DNA from 4 places in the Vibrio tritonius genome. Region 3 is predicted to be linked to each of the others. Evidence: predicted binding sites of a transcription regulator. Region 3 holds the regulator's gene; each other region holds the start of a gene.
What was found. Region 3 encodes CRP, which controls carbon source genes, mostly activating them, when cyclic AMP is high. Its sites were predicted from a motif close to TGTGANNNNNNTCACA; they were not measured.

Region 1 (3,216 bases), 1.0 Mb from region 3:
TCGTGCATTTAAACAAATGCCCTATTTTAGCACCAGCGAAAACATTAACTGCAGAAAACGCCAAAGTGATTGGCATCGATCGTGAGCAATGCTTGGCGAATTTGGCGACCTTGCGTGAACATCCAGCTATTCGAGAAAAGCTCATCAATCTGTTTAGTCAAGAACGTGAGTTTGCGAAAGATGAAGATGTGGATACGCAGTTATATCAGGGATTCTTCTCACCTGCCGATAAGGCCGCCATGGAAATCATCCGTGAAACAAATCCAGATCAATTGGCCTCATTAGAATTGGAATATAGTGATAAGCGCATTGAACCTTTGCTGTTTCGATACCGTGCTCGTCATTATCCTTGGACACTCAATGAAGCAGAACAACGTCGCTGGGCAAATCACTGCCGCGAATATTTTGAAAGCCACATTGAGTCTTACATGCTCAATTTGGAAAATTTAGTCCATGAACATGAAAGCGATACTCAGAAAATCGCAATATTAAAAGCCGTTTATCGGTACGTAGAACAACTCGCCTCTTAATTTGGTTTGTCTTTCTTTTGATGTGACATTTTATGATAAACACACTTCTAAAATATGTTGTTTCCTTCGCTTTAATCTTTATCTGTTTAGCGATCGGAAACTGGATACAGCAAATGCTGGGCGTTGCAATTCCTGGCAGTATCTTCGGTATGCTCCTATTGTTTACGCTCCTTGCCAGCGGTTTCGCACCCGTTGACTGGGTTCGTCCAGGTGCTCATCTTTTTATCCGCTACATGATGTTGTTATTCGTACCAATCAGTGTTGGCTTAATGAACCACTTCGACATGCTATTAACCAATGCATGGGCAATTCTCGCCAGCGCAATCGGTGGCAGTGCAATTGTTATGGTATCTCTTGGCCTCATATTGGATCGTTTTTTAAACGCAGATAAAAAGCGCATTGACGTAAAAAAGAACATAAAAACAGACGCTAACGGCGTTAAGGGGAAAGCATAATGTGGCTGGTTCTCACTTTGGTGGTCTTTTTTATTTGTCGCTGGCTTGCCACTAAAATTCATTCGCCGGTCGCCAACCCACTGCTCATGAGTATCGTGGCCTTGATTGTTATTTTGATGGTATTTGGCATCGACTTTGATACCTATTATGCCGACAACATCTACATCAGCGATTTACTTGCCCCCGCAGTGGTCGCGTTAGCATTCCCACTGTATGAACAGTTACCACAAATTCGTGCGAACTGGCGCATCATTATGCTGGCTTGTAGTATCGGCAGCTTAATGTCCATGGTGACTGCAAGCATCATTGCGGTGGTCATGGGCACCAATTTAACCCTTATCGCATCACTTATGGCAAAATCGGTCACCACGCCTATTGCGATGGAAGTGGCGCGAAACTTAGGGGGAGAACCCTCTATCGCCGCGATTGTCGTCGTATTAGTTGGCTTATTTGGCGCAATTTTAGGTTACCCGATTTTCAAATTGCTCAATATTACTCACCCTATCGCACGTGGCCTGACAATGGGGTCGGTATCGCACGCCCTAGGCACCGCAACCTGTGCCGAACGTGATGCCCAAGAAGGTGCATTTAGCTCACTGGCATTAGTTTTATGTGGGATTATTACATCGATCTTGGCGCCTATTGTATTTACGGCAGTAGTATGGCTTCACCACATTATCGCAGGATAACTTGGGGTTCACGGATGAAGAGAAATACTGTTTAAGATCAATAGTAGAGGTTTAGTCGGTATACAGGCGCAATTTGCACCCAAGTAAAGAAGCGGGTTGCTGAAAAGCTAATCCGCTTTATTTTATCAGTTGCATTGATGTAATCGATAACAAGTGTGATCTCACTCTCCTTATGTAACATAATTAAATCGTTTCATTTTAAATGTGATATTGATCACATCGTTATTTTGAGCGTCTCTTACACTACTATTCCATAAACAAACAAGGACAGCTTATGAAAGGCCGTATTCAAGAGGCACTGAACAGCTTACCAACGCAGATCGCTGAGTATCTGACGCCTATCGTGTTAGCTCAAGACTTTGACGCAACTATCTCTGCAGAACAATTCAGCCAACTTATTGACATAACGGGTTATCAAGACGCTGATTTGCGAGTCTGTTTACTGCCATTAGCCGCGGCTTACGCCTATGTTCCTATTTCTAATTTTTATGTAGGGGCTTTGGTTCGTGGTTTAAGTGGTCGCCTCTACTTTGGTGCGAACATGGAATTCTATGGCGCTCAACTCGGTCAAACGATTCATGCAGAGCAAGCAGGTATTAGCCATGCATGGATGAAAGGTGAAGTGGGCATTATCGATGTAACAGTTAACCACACCCCTTGTGGTCATTGTCGTCAATTTATGAATGAGCTGACCACCGCGAAGACCATGAAAATCCAATTGCCTGCTCGTGTTGGCCAATCTTTGCAACACTATTTGCCAGAGTCATTTGGCCCAAGTGATCTTGATATCACAACTCTACTAATGGGAACGATCGACCATAGTTACAGTAGTGACAGCGACAACGAGTTAGTTCAGTTGGGTGTACAAGCCCTCAATCGCAGCCACGCGCCTTACACCCAAAATTTCAGTGGTGTTAGCCTAGCGACCAGCACAGGCCATCGCTACAGCGGTGCATATGCAGAAAACGCGGCGTTTAACCCTAGCCTACCGCCACTGCAAGTCGCCCTAGTACAGCTACGCATGGGAGGCGATGAATTTTCGTCGATTACCCAAGCAGCGCTTGCCGAAATGGCCACTGCATCAATCAGTCATTTGGCCTGCACACAATCCACTCTCGATGCCATTAACCCTGATATCGAGTTAGATTACGCAGCGCTTTCGTCATAACATCCCCAAATAACCTCAAGATGTTGAATTCTGCATCTTGAGGTTATTTGGATACAATTAGCGGCAACAGTGTGTTTGAGACACTATTGTCGCTGTTCAAAACCTCTTATCGACTATTCGCTTGATTTATCGTTAAGTTCTCTTTTTTTCTTATCACTTCACCGCATAATAGTTGTGCGATACGTTATGGTTCAATGACATAAAGGCGTCATTTATCCAGCGTAAAGTCATCGGCATTATTTCCATAGTAGCGGCACGCAAACGTTTGCTTTTCTGTTTTTTTTGCGTATCATTGCCGCAACTTCACAAAGTGATACAAACGTAATAAGGATTTCCGTATGTTGGGGACTGCTACCCGAGCAAATGCTACTCGT
Region 2 (3,216 bases), 700 kb from region 3:
CAAGGAGGAGTTGGTTATGTTTGTACTGCTATCTATGATCATCTCTCTGGCCATTTTAGGGCTAATGTTTTTCTATTCCAAACAGCGTGAATCTTCCTCGCAGCGTAAATACGAACTGATCGTCGATTTACGTCAATTGCTCGCTCTGTGTCGACAACATCGTAATGCAACACATCTCGCACTAATGTTTGATGAAGACCGTCGTACTGAACTTAATGAACTGCAACAAGCCCTCTTGAACCAATCACAACACTTGATTGGTATTGCCCATTTCGATAACAAGCCCATGTATCGAATTTTGCAGCGTAAACTCGAAAGTCTCACCAATGAATGGCAAGAACGCTCCGTTGCTCGTAATCAAATCGTGCACGGCAAAGCCATTCGCCACTGTATGTTTTTGCTTGATGAGGTGATGTTGGCATGGCTGGTCGAATCTGGGCGTGAAGCACTTAGTGATGAATACCATATCAACTGGCAGCAGATTATTGATGCGATGGATGCGCTAACCCAAATGCGCATCTGTATTGAAGAGCTCGACACAATGGAAGGACAACGTCGTTTTACCCACTACGTCGCCACCGTACAAAGAAAAATAAATCAGTTATCGATTATTAGTGCTTTAACAACCGATTCTCCTGCATGCTCACAAGCGCTAGAGAAATTAAAAAAATGGCAGGACATGCAGCAATCACTCAGTAGCCAAGACTTATATGCCATATCATCAGCCCTCTCGTTGACCATTGCTCACACCTATGATCACATGCTGAGTGAATTGTTAGAGACACTTTACCAACCGCTTCCCAAATTGCACTTCGTCGAAACCAGTTAATGCATTTAACTCATTATTAAACATTAGATAAACACAAGGCCGCTCAAAAAGCGGCCTTGTGTTTAAAATTTAATTCGCATTACAGCAACTTGCGAGCAGCTTCAACAACCACCTTAATCGAGCGAGTTTCTGCCAGTTTTAGCGTTTCATGATCTGGCGTCTCTTTTTGGGTACGGTTAATGATAACACCCGCCACACAACCTGCTTTCAAGCCTGAGCTTGCACACATGGTCAGCAAAGTTGCCGATTCCATTTCGAAGTTAAGCACGCCCATATCCTGCCACTCTTTCATCGAGCCTTGGAAACGACGCACAACACGACCAGTAAAGGTGTCGTAACGCTCTTGACCAGGATAGAAAGTATCACTCGACGCTGTAACACCCGTATGAACAGTCGCGCCACTTTCAACTGCAGCCGCCTTCATTGCTGTCGCAACATCAAAATCCGCTACAGCTGGGAATTCCATTGGCGCAAAATGCAGGCTTGCACCATCAAGACGCACAGAACCTGTTGTTACAATCATATCGCCTACATTCACATGTGGCTGGATTGCACCTGTTGTACCTACGCGCAAAAACGTACGCACACCAAGTTGTGCTAATTCTTCAACAGCGATAGAGGTTGATGGACCACCAATACCGGTTGAACAAACCACAACAGATTGACCGTCTAGCTCAGCACGGTACACCGTGTATTCACGATGGCTGGCTAAAAAGGTAGGGTTGTCCATCAAGTTGGCAATTTTTTCTACACGCGCAGGGTCACCAGGAATGATGGCCAGTGTTGCGCCATTAAGGTCGTCTTGAGTTACACCAAGATGGAACACAGATTGAGTCATAGATACTCCTATTACGGCTTGTTCAGCTCTCTAATTTATATTGGGTACGGGGTTACTTTATCCGACCACGCAAATTATAAAGCCGACGATTATCACAAAAACTGCAGTAACATTTTTCAATATTACACAATAACGTGATTTAAATCACAATAAACCAGCGCATACGAACAATATGGCTAAAGAAAAAGGTGCTGCTAACAGCACCTTTTCAGTATAGAAAAATCAGCTGAACTTGGGTTTATACCCAAGTAACCTCAAGATGCGGTTTCAGCGAGAATGTATTCGCTTATAGGCAAGGCACCGATTTGAATACATAGTGATTCTACGTCGAAAATCGGTAACGCAGCATAGGAGCGAATACAACTCGCCCCTTGGGAGCTCATCAACAAGCCCATTTCTGCGCCCAATGACGTTGAAAGGGAATGACCATTCCTGCCGTCATTGAGCTTGACCTGTGCTCGTTGATGAAGCTCTGAAGTCTGCATCTTGAGGTCATTTGGGTATATAACGAAGCAATCGTAGCGCGTTGAGTGTAACTAAGGCGGTTGCCCCACTGTCTGCCAATACCGCAACCCACAACCCTGTAATTCCTAATAAACTGGTCACCAAAAAGACAGCTTTCAATCCTAAGGCAATCGTGACGTTTTGCTTGATATTACGCATCGTTGCTCGGGACAACGCAATCATATTCGGCAATTCAATCAGCTGATTGTGAGTAATCGCTGCATCGGCCGTTTCCAAAGCGACATCCGAACCACCACCCATGGCAATACCAATATGCGCTTCTTTCATGGCAGGCGCATCATTAATACCATCGCCAACCATTGCGACATTGTGTTGTTTCGCCAACGTTCGAATACCCGCCACTTTATTTTCGGGTAAAAGCTGCGCTTGGAAAGTTATGCCCAATTTGCCTGCAATGGCAGCAGCGCTGCGCTGATGATCGCCAGTCAGCATAATGCTCTCAACGCCAAGTTCTTTCAGTTTGGCGATGGCACTGAGTGCATCGTCACGCAGGGTATCTTGCCATGCTATCACCCCCGCTATTTGGTCATTAACCGTCACATAAACCGCGGTTTTCCCTTCACTTTGCAAGGTTTTAACCAAGGCTTGAGCCTGGTTCGATGCATTATCATAATGGTTTGGTGCGATTAAGGTGACTGTCTGATGATCCACTTTACCACTAACGCCCCGTCCTACCATTGCACTGCGCTGTTGAGCGGGCTCTATGATCAATCCACTGTGCTCAGCTTTTTGAATCACCGCTTGAGCTAGGGGATGGCTTGAGCCAACTTCCACGGCAGCAGCCACGGCTAATATGCGTTCCTCAGACCAAGCATCAAAGCCAATAACATCAGTCACATGAGGTTTGCCCTGCGTTAACGTCCCCGTTTTATCCAAAGCAAGGTGGTCAACATGCGCCAACTTTTCTAATGCAGCCCCACCTTTAATGAGCACACCCAATCGAGCAGCCATTGCCAACCCAGATGTGATCGCCGCTGGTGTTGAAATCACCAAAGCGCATGGACAAGCAATCAGTAACATCGCC
Region 3 (3,216 bases):
TATGGGAACGATGATATCTGTACAGGCTGCACAACATATTGTTAACGCGCAGCAACGGCTTGAATCACTGGGTGGTGAGATTTTACTCGAAGCCAAGAATACCCATGCTGCGTTTGTTACGCCGGGAATCATCGATGTGTCTGCAATTGAGGAATTACCGGATGAAGAATATTTTGGACCGCTACTGCAAGTGATTCGCTATCAAGGTTTGGAACAGGCGGTTGCGGGCGCGAACAATACCCGTTTTGGCCTTTCCGCCGGTCTTATCTCGATGCAAGAGGATGAGTGGCAGTATTTTATCGACCATATTCGAGCGGGCATTGTAAACCGTAACCGTCAACTCACGGGGGCAAGCAGTGATGCCCCATTTGGTGGTCCTGGAGCATCCGGCAACTTACGTCCAAGTGCTTATTATGCGGCGGACTATTGTGCTTACCCGATGGCATCAATGGAAGGGGATTGTACCCAATTACCGGCCCAGCTCAGCCCTGGTGTGGAGTTGTGATCATTCTATTTGGCGGCGAACTTAGGGCAAGAGGGTCGCTATTTTACAGATAAGGAGACGCTATGAGAGCTGTCCAACTGTTTGATAATCTATGGCAAGACTATATTACCCGTTTGTGTCCATCTGCGGACAAAGTTCACCAATTGCTGCAAGAAAACGAACCTTTAATTAATGATCACATCGCGCTACGCACCTTTCGTAGCCCGCAACTCGGGTTAGATGTACTAATGAAGCCCTTTTTAGCTGAAGGCTACCAAGTCGGTGGCGAATATCGTTTTGCTGCCAAAAAGCTTTATGCGCGTCATTTGCAACACCCAGATCCAACCTTACCTAAGGTATTTATTAGTGAGTTGTTGGTGGATGAACTGAGTATTCCGGCCCAAAAGTTGATTTATCCATTACTTGATAGTGTTACCAAGGTTACTAATCCCGACTTTTTGTGGCAAGGAAGGCCATGGTCATTAAGTTATACCGATTATCAAATCTTGGCAGCAGAGAGTGAATACGCAGGATGGTTAGCTGCACATGGGTATGGAGCGAATCATTTTACCGTAAGTGTCAATCAACTTAGTGCGTTTGACGAGGTTAAGCAGGTGAATGCGCATTTACGCAGTCATGGCTTTGCAATCAATGAGGCTGGAGGGGAAGTAAAAGGGTCTCCAGACGTTATGCTTGAGCAGTCTTCTACGTTGGCGGATAAGGTCGAAGTGAGTTTTGATGATGTTACGGCAATGGTGCCGGGCGGATTCTACGAGTTTGCCAAGCGCTATCCCATGGCTGACGGGACACTCTATCAAGGGTTTGTTGAGGCGTCGGCGGATAAGATTTTTGAAAGTACCCATCGCCAGTAATCGTTCATCATTACCACTACGGGTATTAGGCTTTGGCTGTTCAAAAAATAAAAAACCACCTGATTAGGTGGTTTTTCTCATTCGTTGCTTGTTAGTACGAATTAACGGGTGCCGTACACGACGATAGTTTTGCCGTGTGCAGAAATAAGGTTTTGTTCTTCAAGCATCTTAAGAATACGACCAACCGTTTCGCGTGAACAACCAACGATTTGACCAATCTCCTGACGGGTAATTTTAATTTGCATACCGTCTGGGTGAGTCATTGCATCAGGTTGTTTTGCTAGATTCAAAAGAGTCTGAGCAATACGACCAGTTACGTCAAGGAAGGCTAAATCGCCCACTTTTTGGCTAGTCACTTGTAGGCGACGTGCCATTTGACCAGAAAGACGCATTAGAATGTCTGGGTTAACTTGAATTAGCTGACGGAATTTCTTAAATGAAATCTCAGCTACTTCACATGGAGATTTTGCTCGAACCCAGGCGCTACGTTCTTGACCTTCTTCGAAAAGACCAAGTTCACCGATAAAATCACCCTGATTTAGATAGGAAAGGATCATCTCCTTGCCTTCTTCATCTTTAATCAATACCGCAACAGAACCTTTTACGATGTAATACAGCGTTTCTGCCTTCTCACCCGCATGAATCAAAGTGCTTTTTGATGGGTATTTGTGAATATGACAGTGTGAAAGAAACCACTCTAATGTTGGGTCTGTTTGAGGTTTACCTAGAACCATAATATCTCACTTCCTCTGCAGGGTACGCTTGCCGCTATCCATATTTTAGCGAAGCCTTATTCAGGCCTACTAGAATAAGAAGAGTTTGGATTCACTGCAAGTTATCTTGTTTCCGTTAAAGAATAGTATCCTTTTTCATTACTAATTTCTTGACTTTAATCGTGTCGTTTGGCCGATTTATTGCGCAAAAACGTGCTTATGATCACGGTATGAAAAGTAAGCGAAAATTACATGTGATGAATTAGCCAATTTTACCGCTTTCTATCAGTTGTTGCAGGATTGGGCGGACAATCAATTCCATCGCAAACCCCATTTTTCCACCAGGAACCACAATGGTATTATGCCGCGACATGAATGATCCATCTATCATAGCGAGTAGATAAGGGAAATCGACGTTTTTTATGCCACGAAGGCGTATTACGACAAAACTTTCGTCTAAACTTGGAATCCCTTTCGCATTTAATGGGTTTGACGTATCCACCGTGGGAACACGTTGGAAGTTAATGTGAGTTCGAGAAAACTGCGGGGTAATGTAATTAAGGTAGTCGTCCATCGAGCGAACGATAGAATCCATTACCGCTTCACGAGAATGCCCTCTGTCACGGGTGTCTCGAACGTATTTTTGAATCCACTCTAAGTTTACGATTGGTACCATGCCAATTAAAAAATCGACATGTTGTGATACGTTAACATCGCCATCAACCACGCCACCATGTAAACCTTCGTAAAATAATACATCGGTATTTTCTGGCAAATCTTGCCAAGGGGTAAATGTCCCAGGCATTTGGTTGTATGGTACAGCCTCGTCAAATGTATGCAGATAGCGGCGAATTTGGCCTGTGCCATCTTTCCCGTATTGACGAAAGAACTCTTCTAACGTGGGAAAGTCATTGGCTTGTGGGCCAAAATAACTGATATGACGACCTTGTTCGCGCGCTTTGCGAATTTCTACGTCCATTTCTGGACGGGTAAATCGGTGAAAACTGTCACCTTCAACCCAAGCTGGCCTTACTGACATCATGTTAAACATTTTGCGGAACGCTTCAGATGTCGTCGTTGTTCCAGCACCAGAAGAACCTGTAACGGCAATAATAGGATGTTTCGCTGACATGACTAACCCTGTCTC
Region 4 (3,216 bases), on a different replicon from region 3:
AGGAAGATCTCGATTACTTGCAAGAACCCGACTTTTTTCATGAGGTGTTCGGCCATTGCGCTATGCTCACCAATCCTAAATTTGCACAGCTAACGCATTTGTTTGGTCAGTTAGGTTTAGCGATGCCAGAATCAGATCGAGTTTATCTCGCTAGGCTATACTGGTTTACGGTGGAGTTCGGTTTGATAAAAGAAGAAGATGAATTTCGGATTTTTGGCGGCGGCATTCTTTCTTCCCCAGGTGAAACACTACGGGCTCTGGAAAGTGCTGAAGTACGTCGTGAGCCATTCCATCTACTCAACGTACTGAGAACATCCTATCGAATTGATGAGATGCAACCTTTGTATTACTACCTCAATGATTTTTCACAATTATTTCGACTGTTGAGTGACGATTTGTCATCCAATATAGAGCAAGCAAAATCACTGGGTATGTTGACAGTGAGTGACTTAATCAAGGAGAACGAAAATGTTACATGAGCTCAGATGTGAGGCCTGTCGAGCTGGTGCAGCAGGCGCGTTAACAACTCAAGAGCAGCAAGAACTGTTGCTTGAACTCGATGATTGGAAAGTAGTGACCCGTGATTCGGTTGAGCAATTGGAGAAATCCTTTCTGTTTTCTAATTTCAAAAAAGCGTGGACGTTTAGCGAACAGGTCGCCAACCTAGCGGATCAACAAAATCATCACCCTTCCATTTTGGCTGAGTGGGGGAAAGTGACTGTCACGTGGTGGACACACTCCGTTCATGGTTTGCATAAAAACGACTTTATCTGTGCGGCAAAATGTGACCATATCTTTGATGGGGCTGAGTAAGGTAGCGAGAGATGCTTACCAAGCAGCGCACAGTGGTAGATTGCTGTTGGCGTGGTTTGATTGAGTAGCAAGGTGACGAACAAATACAGCAGATAAAAAAAGAGCCAATCGTAATCGCACGATTGGCTTATATTTTGTGTGAACAATTCTATTCACTAACAACGTCAGTTGGCTAGGTGACCCTCGGCTTAAGAAGGGTCGATTTATATAATGCAGATAGCGTGCCAACTTTTTTTATGTGTTTTTGGTTCTAAAATGGCATTTTTTGACCAAAAATTGACCTAAACTTAAAAACGCTTTGCATTATGCAAATGCATTTTGCAATTTTTGCTAAAATGCTAGTGATACCTGTCTCAATGAAATTAATTGCATTTTGGCCTTCATGATCCAATTTTTCACCCAATCTCCGGGTAAAATAGTTACATTTCAAACTATTTTTTTATCATCTCAATGTCAGGTTTATTCCATGTTTATCACTTGTCTTTGCTAATTAGAGACCGTTTATGGCGGTTTTATGACATTTTTATGGGTTGAAATCTTATTTTGGTTTGCTATGGTAATAAAGAATTAATTAGAGTTCAAAACATAATGGAGATGGCTATGATGACAAGTGCGCCTTGGGTGGCGTTTCCAAACCAAACTGATAAGGATATGTCATGGGTATTACGAAAACCTACGCGATCAGACGGGCAAAGTGTTCACGATTTAGTCGCAAAGTGTGCTCCTTTGGACGAAAATTCCGAATATTGTAATTTTTTGCAGTCGATACATTTTCGCAATACTTGTGTTATGGCAGAAGAACAAGGCGAATGTGTTGGCTTTATCTCTGCGTATCAAAAGCCTGATAGTGAAAACGAACTGTTTATTTGGCAAGTGGCTGTTCATCCTAATCAGCGTGGTCGTGGCCTCGCTTTCCATATGTTACAAACGCTGTTAAGTCGTCAAAATCTAGCCAATATCGATGTTGTTGAAACCACGATTACCCAAACCAATCAAGGTTCGTGGGCATTGTTTAAGAAGCTTGATCGTCAACATGGAACCCAAGGTGAAGTGTCAATCTTTCTTGATGAGACACGTCATTTCGATGGTGAACACGACAGTGAATATCTCTATCGAATTCCCCTTTCTTATCACACAAATTCGTAAACTCACCAAACCAACAAAGGCTTTTTATTAGCATGAATATTTTTCGAGACAAAGAATCGAATGTGCAGTCGTATGCTCGTCATTTTCCGGTCGTTTTTTCTAGTGCAAAAGGGTCGTGGTTGTACACCCAAGATGGACAAGCCTACCTCGACTTTCTCGCTGGTGCGGGCGCGCTCAATTATGGTCATAACAATCCAGTCTTAAAACAAGCATTGCTTGAATATATTGAAAAAGACGGTTTAACGCATGGGCTTGATATGTACTCAGAAGCAAAAGCTGAGTTTCTTGATGTGCTACAACGTTACATTCTTGGTCCAAGAGAACTCGATTATCGAGTGCAATTTACAGGGCCAACAGGCACTAATGCAGTTGAAGCAGCGATTAAATTGGCTCGTAAAGTGACCGGACGCAGCAATGTGGTGGCATTCACTAATGGCTTTCATGGTTGCTCGCTGGGAGCGCTTGCGTTAACGGGTAACCAACATCACCGCGGAGGTGCGGGTATCGGTTTGAATGGTGTGACACGACTCCCTTATGACGGTTATGCCAATGTCGATGGTTTGGCTCTGTTCGAAGCGATGCTGGAAGATAATTCAGCGGGTATGGATAAACCAGCAGCAGTGATTCTTGAAGTGGTGCAGGGCGAAGGTGGGCTAAATGTTGCCTCTAATACTTGGTTACGTGCGCTTGCTTCGGTTTGTCGTCGACATGATGTATTGCTTATCGTGGATGATATTCAGGCCGGATGCGGACGAACGGGAAGCTTTTTCAGTTTCGAAGCTGCAGGAATCAAACCAGACATAGTCACTCTATCAAAATCCATTGGTGGTTACGGCCTGCCTATGGCGCTTGTTTTGTATAAGCCGCAATACGACGTGTGGTTACCGGGAGAGCATAATGGCACTTTCCGTGGTAATAACCATGCTTTTGTTACTGCGGCGAAAGCGATTACGACTTATTGGAGTGATGAGCAATTCTCACACCACATTATGGAAAGGGCGAAAGAGCTTAAGTATGCATTAAGCCAACATGTCGAGCGCTATCCTACCTTGTTTGCCAAGGTAAAAGGGCGAGGGTTAATGCAAGGTATTGCTTGTCAAAATGGCGCGATTGCTGAACGGATTGCCAGAGAATGTTTTGCGTTAGAAATGGTGATCGAGACTGCTGGCCCTGAAGATGAGGTGGTTAAGTTTTTCTGTCCGTTAACCATTAGCAAAGAAGAACTGGCTACAGGATTAGAGCGCTTCGAACAAGCGA

Region 1: cdd (cytidine deaminase) is a predicted target of CRP. The motif match lies at 1,878-1,893, and genes of this name have one in related genera.
Region 2: udp (uridine phosphorylase) is a predicted target of CRP. The motif match lies at 1,801-1,816, and genes of this name have one in related genera.
Region 4: ectA (diaminobutyrate acetyltransferase) is a predicted target of CRP. The motif match lies at 1,154-1,169, and genes of this name have one in related genera.

The regions. Positions count from the first base shown of each region.
Region 1 is NZ_AP014635.1:2,088,312-2,091,527, forward strand. It holds gene sbcB (exodeoxyribonuclease I) at 1-530, shown strand, start outside; gene JCM16456_RS09170 (CidA/LrgA family protein) at 563-985, shown strand; gene JCM16456_RS09175 (CidB/LrgB family autolysis modulator) at 985-1,674, shown strand; gene cdd (cytidine deaminase) at 1,949-2,842, shown strand; gene purT (formate-dependent phosphoribosylglycinamide formyltransferase) at 3,181-3,216, shown strand, end outside.
Region 2 is NZ_AP014635.1:2,438,962-2,442,177, forward strand. It holds gene JCM16456_RS10770 (hypothetical protein) at 17-829, shown strand; gene udp (uridine phosphorylase) at 909-1,667, opposite strand; gene JCM16456_RS10780 (hypothetical protein) at 1,922-2,152, opposite strand; gene JCM16456_RS10785 (zinc/cadmium/mercury/lead-transporting ATPase) at 2,160-3,216, opposite strand, start outside.
Region 3 is NZ_AP014635.1:3,136,694-3,139,909, reverse strand. It holds gene astD (succinylglutamate-semialdehyde dehydrogenase) at 1-505, shown strand, start outside; gene JCM16456_RS13970 (DUF1338 domain-containing protein) at 568-1,356, shown strand; gene crp (cAMP-activated global transcriptional regulator CRP) at 1,458-2,090, opposite strand; gene JCM16456_RS13960 (phosphoribulokinase) at 2,332-3,201, opposite strand.
Region 4 is NZ_AP014636.1:696,006-699,221, forward strand. It holds gene phhA (phenylalanine 4-monooxygenase) at 1-479, shown strand, start outside; gene JCM16456_RS18330 (4a-hydroxytetrahydrobiopterin dehydratase) at 469-813, shown strand; gene ectA (diaminobutyrate acetyltransferase) at 1,414-1,959, shown strand; gene ectB (diaminobutyrate--2-oxoglutarate transaminase) at 1,992-3,216, shown strand, end outside.